Regions from separate parts of the Gilliamella sp. A7 genome, predicted to be linked through region 1. Evidence: riboswitches for the same ligand, from Rfam matches in the RefSeq annotation. Region 1 holds a riboswitch; each other region holds the start of a gene.
The links. A riboswitch is a leader RNA that binds a small molecule or an ion and turns the genes downstream of it on or off. The one in region 1 is predicted to bind thiamine pyrophosphate.
Positions count from the first base shown of each region.

Region 1 (7,157 bases):
TTATTATTGCACCATCAATACTATCCGCCGATTTCGCACGTCTTGGTGAAGATACCCAAAAAGTATTAGATGCCGGTGCGGATGTTGTCCATTTTGATGTAATGGATAATCATTTTGTACCCAATTTAACGATGGGTAGTATGTTTTGTAAGGCGCTTCGTGATTATGGTATTACTGCCCCAATTGATGTCCATCTTATGGTTTCTCCAGTTGAAGAGTTAATTACCTCATTTGCCAAAGCTGGTGCAACAAACATATCTATTCATCCTGAAGCGACAATTCATCTAGATCGTTCATTACAATTAATTAAAGATCTTGGTTGCAGTGCCGGTATCGTGCTTAATCCAGCAACGCCACTTGACCATTTAGACTATGTAATGGATAAAGTTGATATTATTTTATTGATGGGTGTTAACCCGGGTTTTGGTGGACAATCATTCATCCCAGCAACGCTTAAAAAATTGCAGCAAGTTAAACAGCGCATTATTGATTCAGGTAAAAATATTCGTTTAGAAATTGATGGCGGTGTAAAAGTAGATAATATTGCCGAAATTGCCAAAGCCGGAGCCGATATGTTTGTAGCTGGTTCAGCGATATTTGGTCAACCTGACTATAAAACGGTAATTGATGCAATGCGTAAAGAGTTAGCAGGAGTAAAACATGGCTAAATTAGATGAAATTCAAGCTATCGCTTTTGATTTAGATGGAACATTAGTAGATAGCGTACCCGGACTTGCTTTAGCAACTCAGAAAATGTTGGCAGATTTAAACTTACCAACTGTTACCAATGAACAAGTTAAAAACTGGGTAGGTAATGGTATTGATGTGATGCTTGAACGCGTTTTCAAAGCCATTGATATTAATCCGGCAAAGGAATATTTTGCTAAAGCTAAACAAATATTTAGTCAGCATTATGATAAGGTTATGGATGAACAGACAACACTGTTTCCTCATGTAAAACAAACCTTAAAAACTCTTTATGAAAATCATTACCCTTTAGCTCTTGTAACTAATAAACCGGCACAATTTTTACCGGGATTATTAAGCTCATTAGGAATCAAAGAGTATTTTTCATTAGTACTCGGCGGTGGTGATGTAATTAAATTAAAACCACACCCTGCTCCGCTTTATCAAGTCATGGCAACATTTGGATTATACAATGATCAGTTATTATTTGTTGGTGATTCGAAAAATGATATTACCGCAGCCAAAAATGCTAATTGCCCTACTGTTGCGTTAAGTTATGGTTATAATTATGGCGAATCAATTGCAACAAGTGAACCCGATTTTTTATTTGATGATTTTCAAGATATATTAACCCTATTACCTCAGCCAAAAGCTGATGCAAAAAAATAATAAGTTTAAATTAGGAATAAATTATGAGTAAACCAATTGTATTTAGTGGCGCTCAGCCATCAGGAGAACTAACATTAGGCAACTATTTAGGTGCTTTAAAGAATTGGGTGTCTTTACAAAATGAATATGATTGCGTTTATTGTATCGTCAATCAACATGCGATCACGGTACGCCAAGATCCTAATAAGTTACGTAAAGCAACACTTGATACATTAGCACTTTATCTAGCCTGTGGTATTGATCCACAAAAAAGTACTATTTTTGTGCAATCCCATGTGCCTGCACATGCTGAATTAGGTTGGGCATTAAACTGTTATACCTATTTTGGTGAACTTAGTCGTATGACACAATTTAAAGATAAATCTTCTCGTCATTCAGAAAATATAAATGCTGGGCTTTTTGATTATCCAGTGTTAATGGCTGCCGATATTTTGTTATATCAAGCTAATTTAGTTCCCGTTGGTGATGACCAAAAACAACATCTTGAACTTTCTCGCGATATTGCTATGCGTTTTAATGCCCTTTATGGCGATATATTTACTGTTCCGGAACCATTTATTGCTAAAGTTGGCGCACGGGTTATGTCGTTACAAGATCCTAGCAAAAAAATGTCTAAATCAGATGAAAATCGCAATAATGTTATTGGTTTACTTGAAAATCCAAAAGATGTTGAGAAGAAAATTAAACGGGCAATGACCGATTCTGATGAACCACCAGTCGTACGTTATGATTTAAAAAATAAAGCGGGTGTATCAAATCTGTTAGATATCTTAACCGGTATTACGGGTAAACCTATTGCTGAACTTGAGAAAGAATTCGAAGGTAAAATGTACGGCCATCTAAAAACTGAGGTCGCAAATCAAGTTATTGATATGTTAACTGGTTTACAAGCGAAATATCATCAGTATCGTGATGATGAAAATTATCTTCTGAAAATTATGCAAGAAGGTGCACAAAAAGCTCGTGCAAAAGCAGAGCCAACGTTGAAAAAAGTTTATGACGCAATTGGTTTTGTATAGTTAACCGTAAAACTAGATTGCAATTAACGCTAAACAATATCAATTGGCTTTAATGACTAAAAGCATTATCGTTTTTATTAATGATAAATGCCGTTGAAGCCTTTTTGATTATCATAGGTTAGTTATGAAAATTATCATTCTTGGTGCAGGTCAAACAGGTAGTGCTCTTGCCGAATATCTGGTTACTGAAAAACAGAACGATGTGACAGTTGTAGATGAAGATCATGACAAGTTGCAATCATTGCAAGAACGTTTTGATTTACAAGTTATTTGTGGAAAATCATCTTATCCACAAGTATTAGAAAGTGCTGGTGCAGAATCTGCCGACATGTTAGTCGCTGTTACCAATTCAGATGAAGTCAATATGATGGCTTGTCAAATTGGGCATGTAATGTTCAATATCCCTCAAAAAGTAGCACGAATTCGGGCGCCTGAATATAATGATGAAAGATACTCGTTTTTTAATAAAGATTGTATTAACATCGATCATATTATTGCCCCAGAAAATCTAATTACCAATCATATCAGCCAGCTAGTGCAATATCCTGGCGCACTACAATTTGCCTCATTTTATGATAATCGAGTCTGCTTAGTTGCCGTCACAGCTTACTACGGTGGTGCATTGGTGGGTAGTGAATTATCAGAGCTAAAAGAACATTTACCTCATGTTGAAGCTCGGGTGGTGGCTATTTATCGTAAAAATCGTTTTATTCGTCCGATTGGTTCAACCTTGATTGAAGCTGGGGATATGGTTTACTTTATTACCCCACCGCTTAACATCAAAGCGGTAACCAGTGAATTACAACGGTTAGAAAAGCCTTATAAACGAATAATCATTAGTGGTGGTGGCGGCATTGCTGTTGCTTTAGCTAAGCGATTAGAAAACGATTATCAAGTTAAATTGATTGAACGTAATGCCGAAAAAGCAGAATTAATTGCCGAGCAGTTAGTTAATACTACCGTATTACATGGTGAATCATCGGATCAAGAGCTATTATCGCAAGAACAAGTGGAACTTACCGACCTTTTTGTTGCAGTAACGAGTGATGATGAATCAAATATTATGTCGTCAATGCTTGCCAAAAGAATGGGAGCAAAAAAAGTCATCGTACTTATTCAACGACAAGCTTATTTAGAGTTAATAAACGATAGTGTGATTGATATTGCCATTTCACCACAACATGCCACTATTTCAGAATTACTTAGTCATGTAAGGCAAAATGGCGTAGTAAAAGTTGTCTCACTACGGCAGGGTGAATCGGAAATTGTCGAAGTGATTGTTCGTGGTGATACTGAAAATTCTAAATTAGTAGGTAAAAATATTAACAGTCTAAAATTACCTTCAGGGGCTACTATTGGTGCTGTAGTGCGTGGTGAAGATGTGATTATTGTTAATACCGATTTAATGATCGAAGATGGTGATCATTTAATCATTTTCTTACCAGATAGACGATCTATTAGCGATATCGAAAGATTATTACAATAGCTTGTATAAAATATAAACTCAGTACATAATAAAACTGTTTTTATTAATTGTTTTTTGACTCGGGGTGTTTTTTGTTACTACAAAAAACTGAGATTTTACCCGTTGAACCTGATCTGGCTCATACCAGCGTAGGGAAGTCTTCGTCTTAATTATCCGTTTTGACACATTCTTCCCTTAATATCAATAATAAATAAGGAAAGAATATGTCTACCATTCAGTTATTTCAAAACAATGATGCCATTCCCTTTATTGAACAAGTTAAACAAAAACGACCATTAGTCCATTGCATTACCAATGATGTTGTACAGAATTTTACCGCCAATGTCTTATTAGCCATTGGTGCTTCGCCAGCAATGGTCGTTGCGAAACAAGAAGTTGAGGACTTTGTAACTATTGCTAGTAGTTTATTAATTAATATTGGTACCATTGATGAGCACAGTGCAAATAGTATGTTGTTAGCTGCAGCAAAAGCTGAACAAACACAGACACCATGGGTACTGGATCCTGTAGCGGTTGGTGCGGCACTTAAATATCGCACTGAAGTTGCCAAACAATTGATAACTTTTAGACCAAGTGTTATTCGAGGAAATGCCTCTGAAATTCTCGCATTGAGTGGTCAACAATCATCATCGAAAGGGCCTGATGGACTTGACTCTACCGATTCCGCATTAAATGCAGCAATACTATTAGCAAAAAAATATCAAACCATTGTCGCAATAACAGGTGAGATAGATTATGTCACAGATGGTGAACAAATTTATAGCATTGTCGGTGGCGATATCGCTTTAACTAGAGTAACCGGCACCGGCTGTTCGTTATCTGCGATGGTAGCAGCATTTATTGCAACCACTAGTGATCGTTTAACCGCTACCGCAACAGCTTGTTTTATGATGAAAAAAGCAGGACAGCTCGCTAATAAACAGCAAGGGTTAGGTAGTTTCGCCATTGCGGTTATTGATCATCTTTCACGATTCAATCAAAACTAAAAATAAGGATGTTTGATGAAAAAGCAACTTGATTTAACTCTCTATTTAGTCCTCGATCCGTTATTATGTGGCGGTATAGATGGCATGGTCACTACTACCAAAATTGCCGTTGAGAATGGTGTTACCGCAGTGCAACTACGTTCAGAACAAGAATACTCTGGTAAAAATTGGTATGACGCCGCACAAGCGCTCAAAGAAGTGTTAAGTCGTACCCAAGTTCCGCTATTTATCAATGACCATGTTGATATTGCTTTAGCCATTGATGCCGATGGTGTGCATATAGGACAAAGCGATCTACCGGTCGACGTTACTCGACGCTTAATTGGCACAGACAAATGGTTAGGACTTTCAGTTTCAAATCGATCACAACTAGAGAATGTTCCTTGGCATTTAGTTGATTATCTTGGCATAGGGCCTATCTATCCAACCGCAACCAAAAAGGATGCCGCAGCTGCGACTGGCATTGCTCAATTGAAAGAACTGGTTAAAGCGAAACAATGCCCTGCCGTAGCGATCGGTGGTATCGGCGTGAATAATTTAACCGAAGTAATCCAAACTGGCATTGAAGGTATTGCCGTTGTGTCGGCAATATGCGGACAAGCTAATCTTGCCAAAGCGACATCCGACCTAATCAGTAAAATAAAACTGGCAAAATAGGAAACCAAATCATGACAACAGTTGCATTAACAATAGCAGGCAGTGACCCTAGTGGTGGCGCAGGTATTCAAGCTGACTTAAAAGCATTTTCAGCACTTGGTGCTTATGGTATGTCAGTGATCACCGCATTAACCGCACAAAGTACACAAGGCGTTAATGGTGTACATGCCATTCCCTCTGAATTTATTGAAGCACAGTTTAATACGCTGTATCAAGATATCTACATTGATAGTGTTAAAATTGGCATGCTAATGAATAAAGAGATTGTTACTACGGTTCATCAGCTATTAAACAATCATCCTATTGCCAATATTGTGCTTGATACCGTAATGATTGCTAAAGGCGGACATCCATTGTTAAAAGCTGATGCCATTTCTGCTATTCGAGAGCTATTATTACCGTTAGCTACCATCATTACCCCTAACCTTCCCGAAGCTGCTGCTTTGCTTGATTGTCAGGAGGCTAAAAACGAAGATGAAATGCAACGACAAGGTTATGAGTTACTAAAATTAGGCTGTCAGGCAGTATTAATGAAAGGTGGACATTTGCCAAGTCAAGAAAGTCCTGATTATCTAATCACTGACAATAAAATTATCAGAATGACTTCACCGAGAATCGCCACTAAAAATACCCATGGTACAGGTTGCACACTCTCTGCGGCAATTGCAGCATTGTTACCGAAACATAATCTTGAAGAAGCGGTTAAACAAGCCAAAAACTACCTACAAGGAGCTATTGAACATGCAGATAGTTTGAAAATTGGTAAAGGAATTGGACCTACTCACCATTTTTATCAATGGTGGTAACTACAAATATTCAATTTTAGTAACTAACTATTTATTTTGCTAAAAATTTTATAGAAAATAGTAATAAAAATGTAATTAAATAAATTACTAATTAAGTTGTGTTTTAAATGAGATAATGTATTTTGAAACAATTTTAAATTAATTTTTAATAAGAATTAATTTATACTCTGATAAACATTGCAGGAATATTAAATGGAATTAAAAGATTATAATAATATGGTTTATATAAAATATCTTATCGCTGTTGTTTTGTTTTTCCCTTGTTTGGTATTAGCAATTGACTTAGATGTTCTTAAGGCAAATATCGATAAATATGATGTCGAATTAAATTTTAAAGATGGCGGTGATCTCGATATTATTATTGAGAATGAAGAAATTAACAACATAGAGTTATTACAAAAAAGATCGACTGTTGATTTTTACTTTAAAATTTTACTTTCCTATAAAAAAAGTCAAGGATTGAAACCAACTAGTATAAATATTTATAGTAAGAAAAGTGGTCAATTACTTCAAACTATAACTAATTTACAAGGAATCGACTGGTTAATATCAGGAATTGAATCTGACTATTTTAAAGCAAATATTGATAAATATGATGTCGATTTAGATTTTCATGATTATGATTATATTTCTTTTCCTATTAAGAATGAAGAAATTAACAATATAGAGTTATTACAAAAAAGATCGACAGATGATTTTTATTTTAAAATGATACTTTCCTATAAAAAAGGTCAAGGATTGAAACCAACAGGTTTAAATATTTATAGTAAAAAAAATGACCAATTATTTCAAACTATCAATAATTTAGAAGGATTTGACTTTTTGGGTGAATATTCAGTAGGTGCGG
Region 1 is NZ_NASN01000019.1:30,229-37,385, forward strand. Features, by position in the region: gene rpe (ribulose-phosphate 3-epimerase) at 1-668, shown strand, start outside; gene B6D18_RS06680 (phosphoglycolate phosphatase) at 661-1,356, shown strand; gene trpS (tryptophan--tRNA ligase) at 1,380-2,375, shown strand; gene trkA (Trk system potassium transporter TrkA) at 2,500-3,861, shown strand; TPP riboswitch at 3,912-4,013, shown strand; gene thiM (hydroxyethylthiazole kinase) at 4,074-4,847, shown strand; gene thiE (thiamine phosphate synthase) at 4,863-5,504, shown strand; gene thiD (bifunctional hydroxymethylpyrimidine kinase/phosphomethylpyrimidine kinase) at 5,516-6,310, shown strand; gene B6D18_RS06710 (hypothetical protein) at 6,503-7,157, shown strand, end outside.

Region 2 (7,157 bases), on a different contig from region 1:
TGCTAACTTTTAAACTTTCATTTTCTGCGGCCAAAATAGGGCAGTGTTCATAAAAACTTGAAAATAGGGTAGCGATATCATACAGATACGCACAAAGAACATGTGGCGTACCTTCGGCGGCAACAGTTGTGATTGTTTCATCAAATTGATTCAAACGAATTGCTAATGCGCGTTCCTTTTCAGTACCTAAATCGATATGACCATCTAGATTGTCTTCATTGATATTTGATTTTTTAAATACTGAAAGTACACGGGTATAGGCATACTGTAAATAAGGCGCTGTATTGCCTTCAAATGACAGCATATTATCCCAATCAAATACATAATCAGTCGTTCTATTTTTGGATAGATCAGCATATTTAACCGCACCAATGGCAACTGCATCAACCACTTGAGCCAGCTCGGTATCAGAAAGATCAGGATTTTTGCTTTTAATTAATGTTGCTGCTCGCTCAGTTGCTTCATCGAGTAAATCATTTAGTTTAACGGTATCACCTGAACGCGTTTTAAATGGTTTACCATCTTTACCTAACATCATACCAAACATATGATGTTCAAGTTTTAAAGATTCTGGGACATATTTTGCTTTATGTACAATCGCCCAAACTTGTTCTAAATGTTGGTGTTGGCGTGAATCGGTATAATATAAAATACGATCCGCGTGTAGCGTTTCATAACGGTATTTGGCACAAGCAATATCGGTTGTTGCATAAAGATAACCACCATCTCGTTTTTGGATGATAACACCCATTGGTTCGCCTTCTTTATTTTTATACTCATCTAAAAACACAACGATAGCGCCTTCACTTTCAACGGCTAATTTTTTCTGTTTAAGATCGGCAACAATGCCCGGAAGCATACTGTTATAGATACTTTCACCCATGGTATCTTCTAGTGAAAGTGTGACATTGAGTCGTTTATATGTGGCAATATTTTGCGTCATGGTAATATCAACCAGTTTTCGCCACATTTCACGGCAATACTCATCACCACCTTGAAGCTTAACGACATAATTACGGGCTTTTTCAGCAAAGACTTCATCTTCGTCATAATGTTTTTTTGCTGCACGATAAAAAGATTCTAGATCCGATAGATCCATATCGTGGGCCTGTTCGTTTTGCATTTTTTCAAGGTAAGCGATTAACATACCAAATTGGGTTCCCCAATCACCAACGTGATTAGCTCGAATCACATTGTGGCCAAGAAAATTTAAGACTCTAACACTCGCATCACCAATAATCGTTGAGCGTAAATGACCAACATGCATCTCTTTTGCTACGTTTGGTGCTGAGTAATCAACCACAATAGTTTGTGGTTTAGCCGGTAAGGTGATATTCAATTTATCGCTACTTAATGCTACTTCGTTCTGCTCGGCAATCCAACTATTTTTTAAAAAGATATTAATAAAACCCGGTCCAGCAATTTCTACTTTATCGGCAATATCTTCAATATCCAGATGTTGTAATACTTTTTCTGCCAATGCGCGTGGTGGCATACCCAATTTTTTAGCGGTAGCCATGATACCATTTGCTTGATAGTCACCAAATTGAACTTTGGCTGATTGCTTGATTAAAGCATCACAGTTTTTATCTGCACCAGCCATAATCATTGCTTGCGAAACTCGTTGCGTTAATAGTTGTTGAATGTTCACATTGTACCTAATCAATAATCATAAAATGAGGCATATAATACCGACAAACACAACAATTGTCACTGATTGCCTATAATCTTACCGTGTTTTAATTTGTATAAATTTGTATTTATCAACACATCGCTTGTTTACAATTCTATTTGCTACTACTAAACTATTCATCGTTCTCAACGGGGTGCCCTGAAGGGCTGAGAGTGTCAGAAAAACTGACATAACTCGTCGAACCTGAACTGGATAATGCCAGCGGAGGGATTTGAGTTATTATATCTACTCAAACCTTTTGTCTTTTACACATTACTTTGGAGGCAAAATGTTTCGTAAAAACTTTTTACTATCTGTTATATTTTCATTTTCACTATTTAGTCATTTAGCAAATGCACAACAACCAACTCTAACTGTTTATAGTTACAACTCATTTATGTCACAATGGGGGCCGGGTGAAGCAATTAAAAAAGGCTTCGAAGCGCAATGTAATTGCCAACTTGATGTTGTCACATTGGGGGATGGTGTATCTGTTTTAAATCGCATTCGCCTTGAAGGCGACAAAACAAATGCTGATGTTATTTTAGGATTAGATAACAATCTATTAGCACAAGCCAAGCAAGCGGATATTTTAATTCCGCATCAAATTAGTAAACCCGATAACCTCAATACTGATTGGTGGGATGATAGTTTTATTCCTTACGATTTTGGCTATTTCGCTTTTATCTATAATCAAGATAAGATTAAAAATCCTCCTCATTCATTACATGAATTGGTCGAAAACCAAGCTAATTGGAAAATCATTTATCAAGATCCTAGAACCAGCACTCCAGGACTAGGTTTATTGTTTTGGATGAAAAAGGTCTATGGTGACGAGGCGGCAAATGCATGGCAACAAGTGGCTAAACATACGGTCACAGTAACTAAAGGTTGGAGTGAAGCCTATGGTATGTTCTTAAAAGATGAGGCGGATTTGGTATTAAGTTATAGCACATCGCCGATAGCACATATTATTAATGAAAATAATCATAGCTACGCCGCCGCGATTTTTGCTGAAGGTCACTATCGCCAAGTCGAAGTGGCTGGCATCATTAAATATAGCCAAAAAGCTGATTTAGCTCGACAATTTTTACGTTACTTGCTAACACCTGAGATACAACGTCAATTTGCTGAAAAAAATGTGATGTATCCAATTATTAAGACGGATCTACCCGATGCTTATAAGCAAATTAATACCATTGATAAATCGCTAGAATTTACACCGGAAGAGATTGAAAAACATCAAAAAGGTTGGATTCGTGAGTGGCAGTCAGCAATAAGTAAATAGTTAAGTATTATTAATGTTAAAATTCAGATCGTTATTACCAGGTATCAGTGCTGCTAGTTTAATTTTAATCATATTAAGTTCAGCACTTCTCGCTATCTGGAAATTTGCCTTGCAGTCAGGAAATTTAAGCATCTATTTTGATAGTTACATATTGCATATTATATGGATAACTTTTTACCAAGCTGTATTGTCGACATTATTATCACTAATCGCAGCCATATTAATGGCTAAGGCATTATCTTTAGTGGATTTTAAAGGTAAAAAGTTGTTATTGAAGATGATGCCTATTACCTTTATATTACCAACACTAGTTGTTGTGACTGGTTTACTATCGGTTTACGGGCGACAAGGTTTATTATCTAGTGTCTGCCAAATATTACAGATACCATTCTCATTTTCAATTTATGGTTTACAAGGCATTTTATTGGCGCATGTATTCCTGAATTTCCCTTATGCCTGCTGCCTATTTTATCAAACCTTACAAAGCGTACCTATTGAACAAAAACATTTAGCTGCACAATTAAATTTTACCAGTGTAACTTTTTTTAAGATTATTGAATGGCCATTACTGCGTAGACAAATATTACCTATGGCGGCATTAATTTTTATGTTATGTTTTTCAAGTTTTGCCATTGTTTTAGCATTAGGTGGCGGGCCTAAATATACCACGCTTGAAGTTGCTATTTATCAAGCAATTCGTGATTTTGATCTGTTACAAGCAGCATTACTTGCCTGTTTACAACTAGTTTGTTGTATTGCCTTCATTGGATTAATGCAAAAGATAAACAGAATCGATAAAAAATTAACGGTAAACTTTACTCAAACAGACTATCGTTTACCTTTACCCAAAGGATTAAAAATTGTTAGTTCAGTGCTAATTTTGATCGGTGGATTATTTATATTGTTACCTATGCTGACTATCCTGTTTCAAGGTATCTATTTCTTTCAATTCTCATTGTTGACCTTTTCATTACAGCAAGCTTTACTTTTTTCAATCATTATTGCTTTTGGTTCATCAATTATTGCCATGATACTGGGGTTACTATTACTTTGGACCAATAGTCGATTACTGATAAATAGACAACCTCGATTGAGTAATGGACTATTATTAATTGCATCACTTATTCTAGCCATACCAAGTATGGTATTGGCATCAGGATTATTTTTATTACTATTTGACTATAGTAATAATGCCATTTTTATCTGCTTATTGATGATGGTTTGTAATGGATTGATGGCGTTACCATTTATTATAAAAAATCTTGCCGTACCAATGTATGATATTACCGCTCGATATTGGCGACTTACCCAATCACTGAATATTAATGGTTTAACTCACTTTTATCTAATTGATTTTAGAGGGTTAAGAAGAACAATATTAATGAGTTTTGCATTTGCTGGCATATTGTCATTGGGCGATTTTGGTGTAATTGCCTTATTTGGTGGGCAGTCAGTCACCACTTTACCTTATTATTTATATCAACAGATATCGCATTATCATTACAAAGAAAGTATAGTAACAGCGGCAATTTTATTAATTTTATCATTTAGCTTATTGGTTGTTATGGATTATGATCGAACTTCAAAATACTGAGTATCAATATGATAACTTCAACATGCACTTTGTGCTTAATATTGCCGCTAAAGAAAGAGTGGTCATTGTTGGCCCAAGCGGTGCAGGCAAAAGTACATTACTCAGTTTAATAGCCGGGTTTATTTTTCCCAATGGCGGACAAATCATTCTCAATCAGCAAAATGTTACTACCACTTTACCGGGTAAACGACCGGTATCGATGCTATTCCAAAACAATAATTTATTCAGCCATCTTACCGTCGAACAAAATATAGCGTTAGGTATTAAACCATTATTAAAACTTAGCCGAGCAGAACAGACAATAATTGGTGACATATTAGTGCGTGTCGGATTGGAAGGCTTTAACCAACGTTATCCCGAACAACTTTCAGGAGGTCAACGGCAACGTGTTGCACTGGCACGCTGTTTAATACAACATCGTCCAATTTTACTCCTTGATGAACCATTTTCTGCGCTTGACCAAGCATTACGTTTTGAAATGCTGGCTCTTGTTAATCAAGTTTGTAGCGAATTCAACCTTACTTTAATGATGGTCTCGCATTATTTAGATGATTCTCTTAACCACTTCTCACGTTGCCTCGTTATTGATAATGGAAAAATTATTTTTAATGCTGCACCAAATCAGCTTAATGAAAATCAAAAGATAGCGGAGTTATTAGGTATTGAAAGTTAGGATTTTAAGTTGAAAAAGTTGAGGAGAGTTTTTTAAATAATTAAAAACTGTGATTTAGCTGGTTATCTTACTAATAATATTTACAAAATTTAACAATTTAGCCTCAAAAAGTGGTTGCGAGGTTTTTTTATGTCTTTATAATTTTAAACAATTTTCAGTAGGATTATCGATCATTATTTAGTTAATCAAACTAACAATTGAAGATAAAATATCAAATTAAACATAAAGTTAATTGACAGGATGTCGAATATGCATTATAATTTAAAACACCAAACACCAAACACCAAACCTGCTCAACCTATAATTTAATTTCAGCTAATTACCTCAATTCAAGTTTACTTTTTCTCGATAGTTTATCTTTTCACAGAAAATCCAAGTTAATATCTAGTCTTAGTCCATATCAATTTAGCCAAAGAACAAAAAAAACAAAACGCTGTTTAGTTCAGCTTTCACCTGGTGGAGATTTGATAGCAAATACAATGTGTTGTATTTTTTCTTTAACAAATTCTTCATTATTATCCGTTTGTTTATCTCTGGTTAAACCGTTTATTTATATTTTATTTATTTTATGCTTTTTAGGCGTCAGTCAAAAAAGCCTAGCACTTACAGCACATAGTATAAATGTCATTATTGGTAATAAACCGAAAGTTGTCGATATTGAAGGGGCATCGAAAAAACATGGTTTTACTGTTAATGGTGTTTTATATAGTTCAAATACCAATAACTTAAGTGACACACAAATCAATCAGTTTGATGGTAATTTAACAATTAAGGACTTTATTATTAAGGATTATGCAATGGATGATTTAGATGTGACGGCTAATTATGATGATACCGATGGTGATGGCATTCGCAATAACACTCCGTTCACCGTAGAAAAAACAACCTATAGTTGGTTTGATAATAAAGGGATAAAAATCGAAAATAATGAAAAAATAATTGGTTGTGGTAGTGACATTTCCATGCCGTTAACTTTAACTATTACAACGAAAGTAAAAACCTATTCCGAATATGGTGTTCCTAATGAAAGCGAATATGTTGATATCACTCAAAAATATAAAATTATGGCTAAACCTGACATTTGTTATGCAAAACCAAATCAGATGATAACTTTTCCTACTATGACATGGGGAAGTGCCCGTCCAATTGAATACCAAGGTAGGATAGAATGTATTTTGACGGGTTATGCTGATAATGAATTTGAATTATCTTTGGATGAAGATTTTGTAGATCTTAGAGTGACAAGAGGTTGGAATTTTGATAATTCGAGAGTAAGAAATAGTTATTGCGGTGGTGGTTATAATGCGAATGTTTTTGATCCAATTAATGGTTTTAAAGTGTCAGCTTCTCCTCATTTCCCTACCACTGGTTTTCCAGGAGCGAAATTTCAATTAGTTATGACTGGTCATCAAGAGGATTTTGATTATAACGTTTCCGCAAATCCTAAAGATAGTGTGGTTGTTGATAAAGCGGGTAATGTTATGTTGAAAAAAAAACCAATAGGACTGGTGACTATAACCGCGAAGTTCAAGCATAGTGAACAAATACCCGAACAAGTCTATTCCTTTAATTTATCAGGAGTTTGGGCTGTACCACATGGTCAAGGAGATAATCATTATACATATGAACAAATAGTACATTTGTGTGGAGGGGAACAAAATATACCTTCACGGGCAGAAATGTCAAATTCCCCGAATGCACCAGCTTCATGGACGAAATACCCACTGGCATGGGATGCATTTACTCGGACGATAGGTGAGGGATTGTTAAGTGAATGGGGAATGTCAACTAAGTATAGTTACCCGGATTCTGACTGGCCAAGAAGTGGATTACTTTGGTTTTATACAAGAGATCAATATGATGTATCATCAGATATAGCTAAAGGTTTGTCTGATCGGTTTGCTGCTGACGCATGGATTGGGCAAATAGG
Region 2 is NZ_NASN01000015.1:27,992-35,148, reverse strand. Features, by position in the region: gene argS (arginine--tRNA ligase) at 1-1,651, opposite strand, end outside; TPP riboswitch at 1,813-1,921, shown strand; gene thiB (thiamine ABC transporter substrate binding subunit) at 1,962-2,960, shown strand; gene thiP (thiamine/thiamine pyrophosphate ABC transporter permease) at 2,974-4,554, shown strand; gene thiQ (thiamine ABC transporter ATP-binding protein ThiQ) at 4,532-5,227, shown strand; gene B6D18_RS05775 (hypothetical protein) at 5,707-7,157, shown strand, end outside.
Region 2: linked by a shared signal. The riboswitch ahead of thiB (thiamine ABC transporter substrate binding subunit) and the one ahead of thiM (hydroxyethylthiazole kinase) in region 1 are both predicted to bind thiamine pyrophosphate.

Region 3 (7,157 bases), on a different contig from region 1:
TATATGCTCATTTACCAGTTAATAATGCTGCACAAGAACTGACAATATTAAATCAATTGTTGTCAAAACATATTATTGTTTCGCAAGGTACTGACTTTGGCGATAATGTCGGTTCTATCCGATTAAGTTATGGACATTTTGAAAAAAATTTGCTTTGATCACACATACTAAAATCTGCGTTAAATTATTGATTATGGAAAGTTCTAAAACCGCATTATTATCAACCAATAAATTATTGCTTATTGCTGGCACTGGTTGGCTTTTTGATGCCATGGATGTTGGATTATTATCTTTTATATTAGCTGCTTTAAAGCAAGATTGGGGATTAACACCATCACAACTTGGTTGGATTGGCAGTGTTAATTCAATTGGTATGGCTGTTGGTGCCTTTTTATTTGGTATTTATGCTGATAAAAAAGGTCGCAAATCAGCTTTTCTATTCACTTTATTAATGTTTAGTATTGCCAGTGGCTTAAGTGCTTTTGCTTGGGGATTAGGTAGTTTATTCGTTTTACGATTCTTCATTGGTATGGGGCTAGGTGGTGAATTACCTGTTGCATCGACGCTAGTTAGTGAAAGTGTTGAGCCTGAAGTACGTGGGCGCATTGTGGTATTACTTGAAAGCTTTTGGGCTGTAGGTTGGATTTTAGCTGCGCTAATTGCTTATTTTCTAATTCCTCTGCCTGCAGTTGGTTGGCGTGGCGCAATGATATTATGTGCAATACCGGCTTTTTACGCGCTTTACTTACGCTTTAATTTACCGGACTCACAATCGTATCAACATCAAAATAGCCATGCTCAAACAGAGCCAGTTATCAAAAAAATACAATCACTATTATCAAACTCATTCCGACGTCAAACGATAATGTTATGGATAGTATGGTTTTGTGTAGTATTTTCATACTATGGCATGTTCTTATGGTTACCAAGCGTATTGATGCTTAAAGGCTTTGATATGGTAAAAAGCTTTGGTTATATTCTCATGATGACCTTAGCCCAATTACCCGGCTATTTCACAGTTGCGTGGTTGATTGAACGAGTAGGGCGTAAATGGGTATTAATAGCATATTTATTGGGTACTTTAATCAGTGCTTATTTATTTGGTATTGCTGACTCAATTAACCAATTACTTATTAGTGGAGCGTTATTATCATTTTTCAATTTAGGGGCATGGGGAGCAATGTATGCTTATACACCAGAACAATATAGCACCAATATTCGTGCTACCGGTGCCGGTATGGCTGCATCTATTGGTCGAATTGGTGGCATATTAGGTCCATTAATGGTTGGATTCTTAATGGCTAACCAAGTTGGTGTAAGCATGATATTTGCGCTATTTAGTTTATCAATTCTGGTTGCTATCTTAGCAATATTATTGCTTGGCAAAGAGACCAAACAAACGCGTCTTTCATAACTAACCAGCTTGGTTGTTTTAGTTTCGGACATTTTATTATTTTATGGCTAGTTCTGTATGGCGTTACGTTCGCGTAAAGAGGGTTGGCGCGCCCCCTCTTTACCAACTACAGCCAGCCTTGTCAATGTTGGCGATAATGAAGTTGTTGGAGCAAATCATAATGAAAATAGGAAACTCGTTGGGTAATTCTGCATCTAAAATCGAAGTAAAACCATACTCTTCACTCTATGCTACTGAAATATGCGATTTGTTTCATTCGACTATTCATGCTATTGATACCGATATTTATAGCAAAGCAGAGCAAGAAGCATGGTGCCCAACACCACCAGATTATCAGATGTGGCTAAAACGTTTAGATAACACTCAGCCTTGGCTGGCTATCTTTGGCTCACGCCTTGTGGGATTTATTGAACTTAAAGATGATGGTTACATAGACTGTTTTTATGTGCATCCTGACTTTCAAAAGCGTGGCGTAGCTAGAAAACTCTATGACCATGTGCTTGACTTAGCCCACCAGAAAAATTTTTCACAATTAAGTGTAGATGCTTCAAAAGTGGCCATGCCAATTTTCCAAAAATGGGGTTTTATAATAAAGCGGGCTAACAAAATATACAGAAAAAATCAGATACTGATAAATTACCATATGTATAAAACACTTTGATTTTTATTGAGATCTTTGTATGGTAAAGCTTCACTTAAACTAAATTCCTAACCGCGCTTTTTTGAGGCATTTGGGCTTATATTTAGACCTAAATCCCCCTAAATAAGTGACTATTTATCGCCATTTCCCTGTTTTAGACGCAAATTTCATGCTTTACTGTTATTTGTTCCTGACAAAATACAACCTTGTCAAACATCCATGTTTATCATGCTAACCTCACTCAGTTTTCAGCACTGCTAATGTCGTAATCAATTCTTTGTACACTGCTTGTTAAGTTTAACGGTAATATAAAAGCAAAAAATTCAGCAATCGAATTTGGCAAAGCAAATCTTTTATTTTTTATTTTCAAAAGATTACTGATTTTGCCAGCTATTTTTTGTCATTTTATTTACATAAAATTGTCTAAAAGCTAGGTAGCACAAGGTTTAACTCGCTGATTATCTATGATAGATTAATTCCTCCATTCACATTTAAGCAGGTAGGTTGATCTTGAATCTTTCCCCTAAAGCTTTCCATTATTTAGGCGTCGTTGCAACGATTGCATCATTAGGCATGTATGTGTCATATATCCCACAAATTATCGACAATCTTCATGGTTTTAAAACCAATCCAACTCAACCATTAGCAGCAGCAATTAACTGTTCATTATGGGTTTGTTATGGATTATTACAACCTAAAAAAGATTGGCCGATTGCTATAGCTAATTCCCCTGGTGTTTTGTTTGGTTTAATTGCGTTTTTTACGGCATTGTAAATATATTGTTATACTTTTTTGTATTATTTCAATACAGCATAATTTAAACCTTATGCTGTATTTTTTTATCAAAATTTCATCAAATTGTTAGATGATTTCTGTTGACAAATATAGAGTGTTTATTTTCAAAAATAGGTCTTTCTATTACAGATTAAATTTTAACCTTGTGGTTAAATCTTTAAATATCAATTTGTTATAGAGTTATCAACAGGTTTGTTAAATACTTATCAAATAATTAAGTGAATAATTCACAAGTTCGTTTTGAATAAATGAAAAAGTTTTAGTTTGTGTTATTTGATTCAATCATTGTCATCTATTTGCGATTCGATTATATTGGAGATCCGGCTGTTTATTAAATAGAGTTTATCTTTTAATACTCTTTTATATTGAGTGGTGATGTTATTAATTTAAATGTCGACTTAATCGTATGAGCGTTAAAAATATAAAATGAGGAAATCAAAATGACTAACATTAATCTTTCTGACGATTTGATAAAAGATTTTATCTATTCTATGTACCGTAAAGAAGTATTATTAAATTTAAAAGGGGTTGTTTTAACTGAAGAAGATCGTAAACAACTTCATGAAAAAAGAGATTTTGTTAATCGATTGTCTGAAGCTGAATTAGCCGATATTCGTTGTTGGGTTTTAGATAAATTGAAAGTACTTGAAAGTCAACATAAGCAAGATTAATTGGTTAAAATCTTGTGCTAACTTCTTTAATAAATTGATAAAATTTATTTATCGTAATGTTTATAACGTTATAGACAGTTTTATCAATTGTTTTACAATACAGTGAGACTTATCATTTAGAATCTATAGGAAAGGGTATGAGAAAGACAGTCATGGCTTTTTTGTTAGGTATTCCAATGATTGTCGCAGCTTCCAATTGTGAAGAAATTAGTGCCAGTATTGCTGAGAAAATCAAAAACAATGGTATTGATGAAAATAGTTTTCAATTAAATTTAGTTCTATCAGAGCAAGCTGAGCAAGGCGTTGCAGGTAAAATTGTCGGATCGTGTGATCGTGGTCAACAAAAGATAGGATATGTTCGTTCACAAGATAATTCGGTAACAGCTGAAGCAAAACAACAAGAGTCTTCAATTTCTAATCAGCAAGCCGAAAAAGCTGAATTAGAGAAATCTTCTCAACAAGAAATAGTAGCGCCATCTTCAGAAGATAATCAGCAAATAGACTCTAAGAAAGAATAATTATTGATTATTCGTTATAGTTATAGAAGATCAATCGGTTAATTAATGAAGAACATTTGAATAAATAGTAACGGTTAATAAATTATTATTTTTACAAAAATTGTTATTTATTTTTCTGAGCTATTATTGATCTGTATTTATCCGGGGTGCCTTAGGCTGAGATTATACCCGTTGAACCTGATTCGGTTAGTACCGACGAAGGGAGTATAAAACACGCTTTTCTGAAAGTCTGTTGTACTCCTTAATAACTAATTTTTATAAAAAGGATTCATCATGCCGTCATTTTATTCACTTATTGAATCATGCCAAAGTGATTGGGATAACTATATTCAACATGAGTTTATTCAACAATTAGGTAAAGGAACATTGGATATTGCCTGCTTTCAACACTATTTAAAACAAGATTATCTTTTTCTTATCAATTTTTCCCGAGCATGGGGATTAGCAGTGTATAAAAGTCATGATCTGGCTGAAATCAAACAATCTTTAAATAGCTTGAAAGCAATTGTTGAAGTTGAACTAGACTTACATATTGAATATTGTAAAAAGTGGAAAATAACTGAGAACGAACTTAACCTATTAACTGAAGCCAAAGCAAATAGTGAATATACGGGTTATGTGTTGGATGTCGGATTACATGGAGATACATTAGATTTGCATATTGTATTAGCGCCTTGTTTAATTGGTTACGGTATGATTGCTGATTGGCTAACCAAACAACATTGGTATGATGCTAACAACAATAGATATAACAGTTGGGTTAACATGTATGCTAGTAAGGAATTCCAACAAACAATGCAAAATGAAATTGAGTGGATTGATCAGCGCTTAGTAAATTTAGATGCTAGTCGCATTGAACATTTAAAAAAATTATTCAGGCAAGCAACTAAACTTGAAATTGGTTTCTGGCAAATGGGATTAGATAAAAGCTTTTAAATAACAAACATACTTTACCACTATGGGTAAAGTATGCTGAATTTGAACTATATTTAAACAATGTTTAAATTAAAGTAGTTTTGAATAATCTTGTTTGGTGGCATCGTCCCAAACACTTGCTTGTACTTGGCCAATATGTTGTTGCTGTAAAAGTAACATGGTTAATCGTGATTGGCCAATTCCACCACCAATTGTTTGTAAAAAATCGCCATTAGCTAATGCTTTATGCCACGCATATTGTAGGCGATCTTCATTATTAGTCAGTTTTAATTGCCGTTTTAAGGTTTCCGGATCGACACGGATTCCCATTGATGAGATTTCAAAACCACTATTTAAAACAGGATTCCAAACTAAAATGTCACCATTTAAGCCTTTTGAACCCATTTCATTATCACTACTCCAATCATCATAATCAGGAGCACGTACATCATGTTTTTCGTTATTTGATAATTCACCACCAATACCAATTAAAAATACGGCGCCTAACTCTTTGGTAATTGCATTTTCACGCTCTTTCGGTGATAAATTTGGATAACGTTTTAACAGTTGTTCACTATCCATAAAGGTAATTGTTTCGGGTAAAAAACGTGATAAATGATATTTTTCAGAGACTGCTTTTTCAGTCGCTTTAATTGCACTATAAATTTTTTCAACCGTTTGTTTTAAATAAGCTAAATTGCGATCTTCGGGACGAATCACTTTTTCCCAATCCCATTGATCAACATAAACAGAGTGAATAGGCGAAAGTTTATCTTCATCTGGGCGCAGAGCTTTCATATTTGTATAAATGCCTTCACCAACAGGAAAATTGTGCTGACTTAACGTTTTACGTTTCCATTTAGCTAGTGAATGAACAACTTCGAATTGTGCATTAGGAATACTTTTAATATTAACTTGAACGGCTTTTTCGGTACCTGACAAATTATCTTGAACGCCATCACCAATTTGACTCAATATTGGTGCTTGAACTTCAATTAATGATAGATTATTTGCTAATTGCTCGGCAAAAAATTGTTTAACAAAATTGATTCGTTGTTGCTGCTCTTTAAATGATATTGTCATGTTTAGTCTCGAAATATAAAAAATTTTGTGTTGTTAAATTAAACTAGAAAGCAGAAATATGCAAGTTTAGTTAACTGGCTTAAACTAAAGATCAAAAACTATCTCAATTACTTCTAAAATATATTTTTACTAATAACTATTTATGATGTTTTTACAAACTAATTATCTTTTATCTATTGCTGATAATTAGTGTCAGGACCTTTTAGTTATTAAATCAGCTCACACTAAATATAAAAGTTTATTGTTTGCCAATCAGTTTGGTGTGTTTTATTTAGCGACCTTAGCAACGTGCTGATAACTGAGTGAAATTAGCATGGCAAACAAGGAAGTTTGGCAAGGCTGTGTTTTGTCAGGAACAAATCACAGCCGCTGCGTTAAGAACGAACGAAGGCGGAAGGCAGTCTCCTAGTGACCACTTGCGTGGTCGCCGCGGGAGTTGGTAAAGAGGGTTCGCGTAAACCCGCTTTGCTCGGACGTAATCGCCATTTAAAAATATCCACCAAACAACAAAACGTCCGAAACTCAGCGAATAAAAAAATTTGAGGAGAGGGGTTTTTAAACCTCGATACTATTCCGCAAATTTATTTTTATGATCATATCGATTATAGTGAATATCATCGCTAATTAAATAGTTATAAATATCATCGACAATTTCTATACCATTTATTTGATAATCGGCTTCACGTTTTCTGCTTCGTTCTCCTGGGAAGAAGACTTCACTATTACCTTTGGCTGGTTTAGTTTGTTTTAGTTGGTCAAGCATAGCAGACATACTTTGTTTAAATATATCAAGGCCAATAAAATATTCAGGATTGATAACAATATGCAGATGACCAAGGTCACGGCCTTTGGATAAATCTGCATACATGGATGAAACATTTTTACCAAATGGTAAGCCAAGCAATATGCCAGAAAGTACGTCAACCATCATCATTAATCCATAACCTTTAGCACCGGCAATCGGTAATAGTGCATTTACTTTATATGGATCAGTAGTCGGCTCACCGAATTCATCAACCGCCCATGTAGCTGGAATTTGGGCACCTTTGGATCTAGCATATAATACTTTTCCCCAAGCTTGAACAGTGGTCGCCATATCGAATGAGACAATTCGCTCGTCA
Region 3 is NZ_NASN01000010.1:14,525-21,681, reverse strand. Features, by position in the region: gene B6D18_RS04365 (PLP-dependent aminotransferase family protein) at 1-158, shown strand, start outside; gene B6D18_RS04360 (MFS transporter) at 194-1,414, shown strand; gene B6D18_RS12895 (hypothetical protein) at 1,472-1,600, shown strand; gene B6D18_RS04355 (GNAT family N-acetyltransferase) at 1,593-2,075, shown strand; gene B6D18_RS04350 (SemiSWEET family transporter) at 2,565-2,828, shown strand; gene B6D18_RS04345 (hypothetical protein) at 3,290-3,520, shown strand; gene B6D18_RS04340 (DUF1161 domain-containing protein) at 3,658-4,038, shown strand; TPP riboswitch at 4,171-4,260, shown strand; gene tenA (thiaminase II) at 4,312-4,974, shown strand; gene asnA (aspartate--ammonia ligase) at 5,044-6,036, opposite strand; gene allD (ureidoglycolate dehydrogenase) at 6,605-7,157, opposite strand, start outside.
Region 3: linked by a shared signal. The riboswitch ahead of tenA (thiaminase II) and the one ahead of thiM (hydroxyethylthiazole kinase) in region 1 are both predicted to bind thiamine pyrophosphate.